2 regions of the Stenotrophomonas sp. YJH_SMC_101-4 genome follow, and region 1 is predicted to be linked to the other one. Evidence: riboswitches for the same ligand, from Rfam matches in the RefSeq annotation. Region 1 holds a riboswitch; the other holds the start of a gene.

What was found. A riboswitch is a leader RNA that binds a small molecule or an ion and turns the genes downstream of it on or off. The one in region 1 is predicted to bind glycine.
Region 2: it holds a riboswitch for glycine, as region 1 does, so the genes downstream of both, gcvP (aminomethyl-transferring glycine dehydrogenase) here and AC5P8D_RS12920 (trimeric intracellular cation channel family protein) in region 1, are expected to answer to the same signal.

The regions. Positions count from the first base shown of each region.
Region 1 covers NZ_JCAFTP010000003.1:445,223-450,804, reverse strand. The annotation lists gene AC5P8D_RS12935 (NAD(P)/FAD-dependent oxidoreductase) at 1-1,207, shown strand, start outside; gene AC5P8D_RS12930 (nuclear transport factor 2 family protein) at 1,290-1,721, opposite strand; gene AC5P8D_RS12925 (GIY-YIG nuclease family protein) at 1,793-2,059, opposite strand; glycine riboswitch at 2,100-2,189, shown strand; glycine riboswitch at 2,203-2,306, shown strand; gene AC5P8D_RS12920 (trimeric intracellular cation channel family protein) at 2,391-3,008, shown strand; gene AC5P8D_RS12915 (3-deoxy-7-phosphoheptulonate synthase) at 3,206-4,279, opposite strand; gene AC5P8D_RS12910 (hypothetical protein) at 4,575-4,832, opposite strand; gene AC5P8D_RS12905 (DUF6616 family protein) at 4,945-5,283, opposite strand; gene AC5P8D_RS12900 (DNA alkylation repair protein) at 5,339-5,582, opposite strand, start outside.
Region 2 covers NZ_JCAFTP010000004.1:384,996-390,577, forward strand. The annotation lists gene AC5P8D_RS15995 (amino acid permease) at 1-129, shown strand, start outside; gene AC5P8D_RS16000 (VOC family protein) at 270-680, shown strand; gene gcvP (aminomethyl-transferring glycine dehydrogenase) at 773-3,640, opposite strand; glycine riboswitch at 3,703-3,805, opposite strand; gene AC5P8D_RS16010 (multidrug effflux MFS transporter) at 4,107-5,333, shown strand; gene AC5P8D_RS16015 (siderophore-interacting protein) at 5,475-5,582, shown strand, end outside.

The sequences.
Region 1 (5,582 bases):
GGCCCGCGAGCGCATACGCATCACCCTGGTCGACCGCCGCAACCATCACCTCTTCCAGCCGCTGCTGTACCAGGTGGCCACCGCCGGCCTGTCCGCCCCGGATATCGCCGCACCGCTGCGCCACATCCTCGGCCACCAGCGCAATGTGGAAGTCCGCCTCGGCGAAGTGGTGGCCATCGACAAGCAGGCCCGGCAGATCCGCATGGCCGATGGCAGCACGCTGGACTACGACAGCCTGCTGCTGGCCACCGGCGCCACCCACGCCTACTTCGGCAACGACCAATGGGCCGATGATGCGCCCGGGCTGAAGACGCTGGACGATGCCATCGCGCTGCGCCGCAAGCTGCTGCTGGCCTTCGAACGCGCCGAGGCCGAACCCGACCCGGCGAAGAAGGCCGCATGGTTGAGCTTCGCCGTGGTTGGCGGTGGACCTACCGGCGTCGAACTGGCCGGCACGCTGGCCGAGATCGCGCGCCATACCCTGCGCAACGAGTTCCGCCACATCGACCCGGCCAGCGCCAAGGTGCGGCTGGTCGAAGCCGGTCCGCGCGTACTGTCCTCGTTCCCGGAAGTGCTTTCGCTGAAGGCGCGCCGGCAGCTGGAAAAGCTCGGCGTGGAAGTGCTGACCGGTACCCCGGTGAGCGACATCGACAGCCAGGGCTTCAGGCTCGGCGATCAGTTCGTGCCGGCACGCACGGTGGTGTGGGCCGCCGGTGTGGCCGCTTCACCGCTGGCGCGCACGCTGGAGGTGCCGCTGGACCGCGCCGGGCGCGTGCAGGTGCAACCCGACCTCACCCTGTCTGGCCACCCGGAACTGTTCGTGGCTGGCGATCTGGCCGTATTGAACCAGGCCAACGGCAAGCCGGTGCCTGGCGTGGCGCCCGCGGCCAAGCAGATGGGCAAGTACGTGGCCGAGGTGATCCGCGCGCGCCTGCACGGCAAGCCCGAACCCGGCCCGTTCAAGTACGCAGACTTCGGCAACCTGGCCACGATCGGCCGCATGGCTGCGATCGTGCACCTGGGCCGGCTGCAGCTGTCCGGTGTGCTGGCGTGGTGGTTCTGGCTGGCCGCGCACGTGTTCTTCCTGATCGGCTTCCGCAACCGCATCGTGGTGCTGCTGAACTGGGCCGTGGCGTACTGGAGCTACCAGCGCAGCGCGCGCATCATCTTCGGTGATGACCAGGACGACCGGCGACCGAAGCGCTAGGGCCGCACGCATGCTCCTGTAGCGCCGAGCCATGCTCGGCTGCACTTCGCGCGGTTTGCAGAAGCCGAGCATGGGCTCGGCTCTACGGCGCCTTCGGTTTCGGGTACCACAGTGCGTTGACGATTACCCAGCGCTGGTCGAAGCGCCCCATGTGGAAGTAGTCGACAAACCACGGCGTTTCCAGCCGCACCGACGCCGCGTTGCCGGTCACGTCCAGCACCGTGCAGCGGCGGTCCCATTGATCCTTCGGGGTCTTCAACGCGCCCTGCTTCGTCAGCGAGACCAGTTCTTCCTTCGACATACGGCGCAGGCCCAGGCGTTCGTCGGGCGTATCGCCGAGGACCGCGCGCTTGGCCAGGTCCGGATGCAGGGAGCGGGCGACGCGCTGCGGGTCGGCTTCCAGCTGGCCATCGACATAGTCGTGGCAGGTGGCTTCGATGGCCGCGAGGGTGGCCGGGGCGGCGGCGGGGCTTGTGGCTGCGGAAAGAGCGAACAGCAGGGCGATCGTGGACATCCGGGTCTCCAGCTCTGGGCGCGAGGCGATCATCGCACGGGCCGGGTAGCCCATCCACGCGTGGCGTGGATCTACAGGACCGGCGCCTGCAGCCAAGCCAGCTTGCGTTCGCGGGGCTGCTGCTTGAGCTGCCACTCGGCGCGGGAGGCGGCGGCCCGGTCCGGGTATTCGCGCACGGCCAGCACGCGCAGCGGCGGCCGGGCCCGGGTGTAGCGCGCGCCCTTGCCGGCCTGGTGGGCGGCGAAACGCGCCTCCACATCGGTGCTGATGCCGGCGTAATAGCTGCCATCGCGGCATTCGAGCAGGTACAGGAACCACGGGCGGAGGGACGGGGCCATGCCTGGATTATGCCGTGCTGCACTGCAGCGGATATACTGGCGCCCGAATGCAGGAGAGAGGCGCCGCGCTGGTGCCCGCCGAAGGCGCAGGCTCCCATGATCGCTCAGGCCGGTGGGCTGGAATCCCACCAACCATGCATTCGACTCGCCGAGCTGGAGAGAGGTCACCGGGCACGCCCGGGACGATCCGCCGAAGGGGCACGCGGCCCATGCCGCTGAACTCTCAGGCAAAAGGACAGCGGGAGCGGCACCGGTCATCGTCATCCCGTCATTGCGCAGGCAGTGGCGGTAGTCGCGCATGGCCGGCCCCACCGCGCCCGGAGCCTGTCCCATGCTGCTGTCCATCATCTACCTGATTGCCATTTCCGCCGAGGCCATGACCGGCGCACTGTCCGCAGGCCGCCGCCGCATGGACCTGTTCGGCGTGGTCATGATCGCCTGCGTCACCGCCCTCGGCGGCGGATCACTGCGCGACATCCTGCTCGGCCACTATCCGCTGGGCTGGGTGAAGCATCCCGAGTACCTGGGCTTCACCGTATGCGCGGCGCTGATCGCCACCTGGGTCGCACGTTGGATGCACCACTTCCGCCGCACCTTCCTGGTGCTCGACGGCCTGGGCCTGATCGCCTTCACCCTGATCGGATGCTCGATCGCGCGCGAGGCCGGCCATGCCATGCCCATCGTGCTGATTGCCGGCATGCTGACCGGCGCGTTCGGCGGCGTGCTGCGCGACATCCTCTGCAACGAGGTGCCGCTGATCTTCCAGAAAGAGCTGTACGCGATCATCGCGCTGCTGACCGGCGCGGCCTACCTGTTGCTGCTGCACTGGGGCGTGGCCGATGCCACCGCAATCCTGTGCTGCCTCGGCGGCGGCTTCGCGTTGCGCCTGCTGGCGATCCACTACCGCTGGGAAATGCCGAAGTTCGTCTATCACGACGAAGTGCATTGAACGATGGCGTGTTCGCCGGGCATGGCCCGGCGCTACCCTTCGCACCCTGCACCACCCCGGCGATGTACCTGGCGCTGTCGCTCATGCGCAGCGCCAGGCGCATCGCCGGTGCAGATGGGCCGGTCTCCAACTCCGACCGGCCCTGATCGCGGCCGCACCCCCGCAGGCGCTGGCCGCCATCCACACACGTGCCGCACTCAAGCGGCTTCGGACACCTTTACGTCGCGACGGGCACGCACGGCCGCAGCCAGTCGCTCCAGCACCGTCACCGTGGTATCCCAGTCGATGCAGCCATCGGTGATGCTCTGGCCGTAGACCAGCGGCTGGCCTTCCACCAGTTCCTGGCGGCCACCGACCAGATGGCTCTCGATCATCACGCCAACGATGCGCTGTTCGCCGTCTTCCAGCTGAACGGCGATGTCGTCGATCACCTTCGGCTGGTTCTCCGGATTCTTCAGGCTGTTGGCATGGCTGGCGTCGATCATCAGGCGCGCCGGCAGCTTGGCCTTGGCCAGCACCTGGCAGGCCTCGGCAACACTGCCTGCGTCGTAGTTCGGCTGCTTGCCGCCGCGCAGGATCACATGGCAATCCGGGTTGCCGGTGGTCGACACGATGGCGGTGCCGCCCTGCTTGGTGACCGACAGGAAGTGATGCGGATTGGACGCCGCACCCACCGCGTCAGCGGCGATCTTCACGTTGCCATCGGTGCCGTTCTTGAAACCGACCGGGCACGACAGGCCCGACGCCAGCTCGCGATGCACCTGGCTTTCGGTGGTGCGTGCGCCGATCGCGCCCCATGCCACCAGGTCGGCGATGTACTGCGGCGAGATCACGTCGAGGAACTCGACACCGGCCGGCAGGCCCAGCTTGTTGATGTCGCGCAGCAGGCCGCGTGCGATGCGCAGGCCCTTGTCGATCTTGAAGCTGCCATCCAGGTCCGGATCGTTGATCAGGCCCTTCCAGCCCACCGTGGTGCGCGGCTTCTCGAAGTACACGCGCATGACGATTTCCAGTTCGCCGGCCAGCGCGTCACGCAGCGGCTTCAGGCGCTGGGCGTACTCGATGGCGGCCTTCGGGTCGTGGATCGAGCACGGGCCGACCACCACTGCCAGGCGGTCGTCGCGGCCATGCAGGATCTGGTGCAGGGCCGCGCGCGAGGCGCTGACGGTGTCGGAGGCTTCATCGTCACAGGGCAGCATCGCCAGCAGCTGGGCAGGCGGTGTCAGCGGTTCGATGGTGCGGATACGCAGGTCGTCGGTGTGCGGGGGCATTGCGGGAGATCTCCGGAACGTTGGGGGTCCCCAGCGTGGCGGCATGAAAAAAGCCGCCAGGTTCGCTGGCGGCTTTCGGGAATGCGTCTGAAGCTTTCTTCAGGGTGAGCGCAGTCCTTCCTCCGCCAGTGGCTTCGGAAAGTAATACCAGTAAAAGCTGGTGGGGGCTGCGTTCATGGGATCTATTGATAGCACAGCTTTTGCGCAGTGCAAACTGTTTCATCCGCAACTGGGGACGCGGTTCAGCGAGGTGCGCGCCGGCCCGGCCTACGCGGCGGCAACCACGCAAAGTTGCTCATTTGCCATGCACTTCCACGTCCAGCAGCAGGCCCTCATGGATGTCGGCCCAGCGTTCCAGCACGCGATCCAGTTCCTGCCGGGCCTCGTCCAGCTGCTCGGGGTTGAGCAGGGAACGCGCGGTGTAGAGGTCGGAAACCAACCGCCGCAGGGCCGATTCCTGGATGGCCACCGACGGCCCCTCCAGCCCCGGCAACTGCAACGCCGGGCTGTCGCCAAGAGGGCCGAACAGCGTGACCTGGAGCGTGCTCTGCATGATCGACTTCCCTGCGGATGGACATGGGCAATGTCCTGTTTACCGCGTCCGGGTGACAGGCGCATGTGCCACCCATGCCGAGGACCGGGATCTGCCGGCGTCTGCCGCCCCGCTACAAGGCGGCCAGGTCGGCCAAGTGCTGGGCCATGCTGTCCATCGCGCCTACCGCATGGGTGGTGGTGAAGTACTCATGCCAGCCGGTAGCGGCAATGCCAGCCACCAGCGCATCGACCTCCTCGCGGCTCGCGCAGCGCCAGACCGCATAGAACTGTTCATCGCTGCTATGCGGTACGTCCCTGGCAATGCGGCCCATCGCCAGCGGCGTGATGCGGGCTGGATCGAACTGCTGCATGCCGGCGCCAATACGGGCGAAGAAGGCATTCCGCTGCTCGGGCGGCAGTGTGGTCCAGGCCGGCGTGGCGGTATAGAGCTCGATGAAGGTGTGCGACATGGTGGTTCTTCCTTGAGGTTGACGGGGTTGCGGGGTTGTCGGCCAGCATCCGGCACTACCGGAGCGAGCGCAGTGCGCGTTTGCGGATGTAGGCGTTGGCGTCGCTGTGGCGCTCGTGCTGCCAGCGCGTGCACAGCACGCGCAGCCACTTCGGCTGAGTCTTGCCGGCATCATTGAGCCAGTTGCCGACCGAATCCTGCACGTAGCGTTCCGGGTCGTCAGCCAGTGCTTCCAGCATCGGCAATGCATGTTCAGGGTGCTGCTTGAACAGCGCGATATGTGTGGCCCAGACACCGCGC
Region 2 (5,582 bases), on a different contig from region 1:
ATCCTGGCGCTGATCTTCGGCCTGCTGCTGAGCGAGGCGCACACCCGCCTGCAGTTCCTGTCGATGGTGGCGCTGACCGCCACGATCGCCGCTGGCAGCGCCATCGCGCGGCGCATGCGCGAGGCGTGATTCTGTAGAGCCGTCCCTACGGTCGGCTGCTGTTCGCGCGGCGGCCAGCCGAGCATGGGCTCGGCTCTACAGCAGGCATACATCCGCCGTGCCATCCTGATCGCGTGGGCCGCCAGCGGCCCGTCGACCGGGAGTACCGCATGCTGCGCAGCCGTCCTTTCCTGATGTTCACCGGCCAGGCCGAGGCCGCCCTGGCCCTGTACGCCGAAGCCTTCGCCGATTTCCGCCTGCTGGCAATGCAGCGCCATCCGGACGGCGCCGGTGCCGGTGTGCCCGGGCAGGTCCGCCAGGCCATCTTCCTGCTGGGCGGCACCCACTACCTGTGCTTTGACAGCCTGGACGTGCACGACTTCACCTTCAGCCCGTCGATCTCGCTGTTCGTCGAGTGTTCCGGTGCCGAGCAGTTCGAGCGCGCCGCGCGTGTGCTGGGCGAGGGCGGCCACTGGTTGATGCCGGTGGGCGACTATGACTTCAGCAACCGCTACGGCTGGGTGCAGGATCGCTTCGGCGTGTCGTGGCAGTTGAGCCTGGGGCAGATGCCGGACCCGTGATCGGATGTTTGTGGGTGTGGACTTTGGTCCACACACCCTCATGAAAACGGCCCGCTTGCGCGGGCCGTTCTCTTTACCGATGCAGCGAGGAATCAAGCCTCGACTTCATCATCCTTGTAGGCATCGACCGGAATGCAGGCGCACATCACGTTCTTGTCGCCGTACACGTTGTCCACGCGCGCCACCGGCGGCCAGTACTTGCTCTGCTTCAGGCTGGCCAGCGGGAACGCAGCCAGTTCACGCGGGTAGGCGTGGGTCCATTCGCTGGCGGTCACCGCAGTGGCGGTGTGCGGCGCGTTCTTCAGCGGGTTGTCTTCGCGGTCCAGGCGGCCGTCTTCGATCGCGGTGATCTCCTCGCGGATCTGGATCATCGCGTCGATGAAGCGATCCAGCTCGTGCAGCGATTCGCTCTCGGTCGGTTCGACCATCAGCGTGCCGGCCACCGGGAAGCTCAGGGTCGGTGCGTGGAAACCGAAGTCGATCAGGCGCTTGGCCACGTCCTCGGCGCCGATGCCGCTGGTCTTCTCCAGCGGGCGCACGTCCAGGATGCACTCGTGCGCCACCAGGCCGTTGCGGCCGGTATACAGGGTCTTGAAGTGCGGGGCCAGGCGCTTGGCGATGTAGTTGGCGTTGAGCTGTGCGACCTGGGTGGCCTTGCGCAGGCCTTCGCGGCCCATCATCGCGATGTACATCCAGCTGATCGGCAGGATCGAGGCGCTGCCGAAGCTGGCCGCGCTGACCATGCCGACCGGGCCGTTGTCACCCAGCTTGCCCGGCAGGAACGGCGCCAGGTGCTCCTTGACCGCGCACGGGCCAACGCCCGGGCCGCCACCGCCGTGCGGGATGCAGAAGGTCTTGTGCAGGTTCAGGTGCGAAACGTCCGAACCCCACTTGCCCGGCTTGGCCACGCCGACCAGGGCGTTCATGTTGGCGCCGTCGGTGTACACCTGGCCGCCGTGCTTGTGGATGATCTCGCAGATCTCCACCACCTCTTCCTCGAACACGCCGTGTGTGGACGGGTAGGTCATCATGATCGCGGCCAGGCGGTCGCTGTACTTCTCGGCGTTGAGGCGGATGTCCTCGACATCGACGTTGCCGTTGGCATCGGTCTTGGTCACCACCACCTTCATGCCGCACATCTGTGCCGAAGCCGGGTTGGTGCCGTGTGCCGAATCCGGGATCAGGCAGATGTCACGGTGATCTTCGCCGCGCGAACGGTGGTAGGCGCGGATCGCCAGCAGGCCGGCGTACTCGCCCTGCGCGCCGGAGTTCGGCTGCAGGCTGACCGCGTCGTAGCCGGTGCATTCGACCAGCATCGCTTCCAGCGTGTCGATCAGTTCCTTGTAGCCCAGCGCCTGGTCGGCCGGCACCAGCGGGTGGATCTGCGAGAACTGCGGCCAGGTCACCGGGATCATCTCGGCGGTGGCGTTGAGCTTCATGGTGCACGAGCCCAGCGGGATCATCGTGCGGTCCATCGCCAGGTCCTTGTCGGCCAGCGAACGCAGGTAGCGCAGCAGTTCGTGCTCGCTGTGGTGGGTGTTGAACACCGGATGGGTCAGGAACGCGGACTGGCGCAGCAGGCCGGCCGGCAGCGCGTCGGCGGTGCTGGCATCCAGCGCGTCGACGTCCAGCGAAGCACCGAACACCGCAGCCACGGCGACGATGTCGGCGCGGGTGGTGGTCTCGTCCAGGCTGATGCCGACCGAGTCGCTGTCGATCGCGCGCAGGTTGTAGCCGGCGGCGCGCGCCTTGGCATGGATCTCATCGGCGTGCACGCCGGTGACATGCAGGGTGTCGAAGAAATCGCCACCAACCTGCACGCCGGCATTGCGCAGCGCTGCGGCCAGGATCGAGGCCAGGCGATGGGTGCGGCGGGCAATGCGGGTGAGGCCTTCCGGGCCGTGGTAAACGGCGTACATCGAGGCCATCACCGCCAGCAGCACCTGCGCGGTACAGATGTTGGAAGTCGCCTTCTCGCGGCGGATGTGCTGCTCGCGGGTCTGCAGGGTCAGGCGGTAGGCCGGGTTGCCCTGGGCATCGACCGAAACACCGATCAGGCGGCCCGGCATCGAGCGCTTGTAGGCGTCACGGCAGGCCATGAAGGCGGCGTGCGGGCCACCGAAGCCGAACGGCACGCCGAAACGCTGGCTGTTGCCGACCACGATGTCCGCGCCCCATTCGCCCGGGGCGGCCAGCAGGGTCAGGGCCAGCAGGTCGGTGGCCACGGCCACCAGGCCGCCGCGTGCGTGCACGGCATCGACCAGCGCCTTGTAGTCGCCCACCTGGCCGAAGGTATCCGGATACTGCAGCAGCAGGCCGAAGGCTTCCGCTTCCAGCGCTTCGGCCGGGGTGCCGACGCGCAGCACGATGCCCATGGGCTCGGCGCGGGTACGCAGCAGTTCCAGCGTCTGCGGATGCACGGCGTCGTGCACGAAGAAGGTGTCCGACTTGGACTTGGCCGAACGCTTGGCCAGGGTCATCGCTTCAGCAGCGGCGGTGGCTTCGTCCAGCAGCGAGGCGTTGGCGATTTCCATGCCGGTCAGGTCGGCGCACAGGGTCTGGAAGTTGATCAGCGCTTCCATGCGGCCCTGCGAGATTTCCGCCTGGTACGGAGTGTAGGCGGTGTACCAGGCCGGGTTTTCCAGGATGTTGCGCAGGATCACGTTCGGCGTGTGGGTGCCGTAGTAGCCCTGGCCGATGAAGCTGCGCAGCACGGTGTTCTTGTCGGCGATCGCACGGATCTTCGCCAGTGCCTGTACTTCGGTCATCGACTCCGGCAGCGCCAGCGGTGCCGGCGACTTGATCTTGGCCGGTACGATGGCATCGGTCATGCCATCCAGCGACGCGTGGCCGACGACATCGAGCATCTGCGCGATCTCGGCGTCGTTGGGGCCGATGTGGCGCTCGACGAACGCGTTGTGGTGCTCGAGCTCACGCAGGGAAGGGGTGTTCTGGGACATGGCGAAGGATCCGTCAGGAAAGGGCACACGCACGGGCACAAGCCGCCTGTCGGCGGTCTGCGGGGCGCCCCTCTGTCCTTTTGCCTGAGAGTTTAAAAGCGCGGAAAACCGCAGCTTCGTGCCCCTTCGGCGCCGGATCGAACCGGTCTCTCCAGAGTTGTGTTACGGGTGGTATCGGGCCTGAGCGATTACGGGCGTTGCGCCTTCGGCAGCGGTGTTCCGCTTCTCCCACCGTGTTGCCCGCCGATTATAGCCCGTTGCGGGCCCGGCCAGCGGCCGCCGGTCGGTGCCGCCGCGCCTGAATGGCCGATGGCCCGGCCGTGCGTTTTGTGCAGTGCTGCATGGCATCAGGCGCAATCCCCACCTATGATGGGCGGATACCCGAATTCATCTGGCGCCGTCCCCGTTGTTGCGGGACCGGCGCCCGCCGTGCGTGCCCCGCATGGCCCTGCCGGACGCTTCCTCCATGACCGCCGCTGTTGCCCCTTCCACCCGCCGCATGGCCCTGCTGCTTGCCGGCCTGGCCATGTTCGGCCCGTTCTCGATCGACACCATCTTCCCTGCGTTCCCGCAGCTGGCCCAGCGCCTGGCGGTGGACGAGGTGGCGGTGCAGCAGACCATCAGCGTGTACCTGCTGTTCTACGGCCTGATGAGCCTGGCGCACGGCCCGCTGTCCGATGCCTGGGGCCGCAAGCGGGTGATCCTGGGCGGCCTGGTGGTGTTCGTCGGCGCCTCGGTCGGCTGCGCGCTGTCCACCGACCTGTCCACGCTGCTGGCGTTCCGCGCGCTGCAGGGCCTGTCGGCGGGTGTCGGCATGATCGTCGGCCGCGCGGTGATCCGCGACCTGTACCACGGCCACGATGCCCAGCGGCTGATGAGCCAGGTGTCGATGCTGTTCGGCATCGCTCCGGCCATCGCACCGATCATCGGTGGCTGGATCCTGCTCAGTGGCGCCGGCTGGCCGCTGATCTTCTGGTTCCTGGTGGTGTTCGGGCTGGTGCTGTTGGCGGCCACCGCGTGCTTCCTGCCGGAAACCCATCCGGTCGAGGCACGGGTGCCGCTGTCGCCGCGCGTGCTGCTGCGTGACTACGTGCGCATCGGCTTCAACCCGCGCTTCCTGCGCCTGGCGCTGGCCGGCAGCATCGGTTTCGGCGGCATCTTCCTGTACATCTCCTCGGCACCGGTGTTCGTGATGCAGCACCTGCACCTGGGCGAGGGCGGTTTCGCCTGGTTGTTCATCCCCACCATCGGCGGCATGACCACCGGCTCGTTCCTGTCCGGGCGCATGGCCGGGCACACCACGCCCACACGCCAGGTCGCCATCGGTTTCAGCCTGTGCGCGCTGTCGGCGCTGCTGAATGTCGGCTACGTGGCGCTGTCGCCGCAGTTCGTGCTGCCGTGGGCGGTGCTGCCGATCTTCCTGGGCGGCATGGGCATGGCCCTGATCTTCCCGATCCTGGCCTTGGCGGTGCTGGACATGTACCCGCACCAGCGCGGCCTGGCCTCGTCGCTGCAGGCCTTCGTGCAGCTGATGATCAGCACCGTGGTGGCCGGCGTGGTGTCGCCGCTGCTCAGTGCCAGCCCGCTGCACCTGGCGCTGGGCCAGGCCGCGTTCTTCGGCGCCGGATTCGTTTTCTGGTACTGGGAACACCAGCGTGAACGCGCGGCGCAGGCAGCCTGCACGGGCCATTGAGCAGCGCGCAGGGGTAGGGCAGGCCGCGATGCCCGTAACGCTTGCGGCGAGGAACGACCGGACTAGGCTGGGGACTCCAGCCAGCCGGTGCGTGGATGCACGACAGCCAGCCGATCCGATGTCGTTGCATGAGGTTCCCCCATGGCTGCGCAGCAGACCTATCGCCTGTTCGAGGTGGCGCTGAAGGAGCGCCGCGTTCTTTCCCCTTCCCTGGACCGCATGGTGTTCACTGGTGCCGACGTGGCGCGG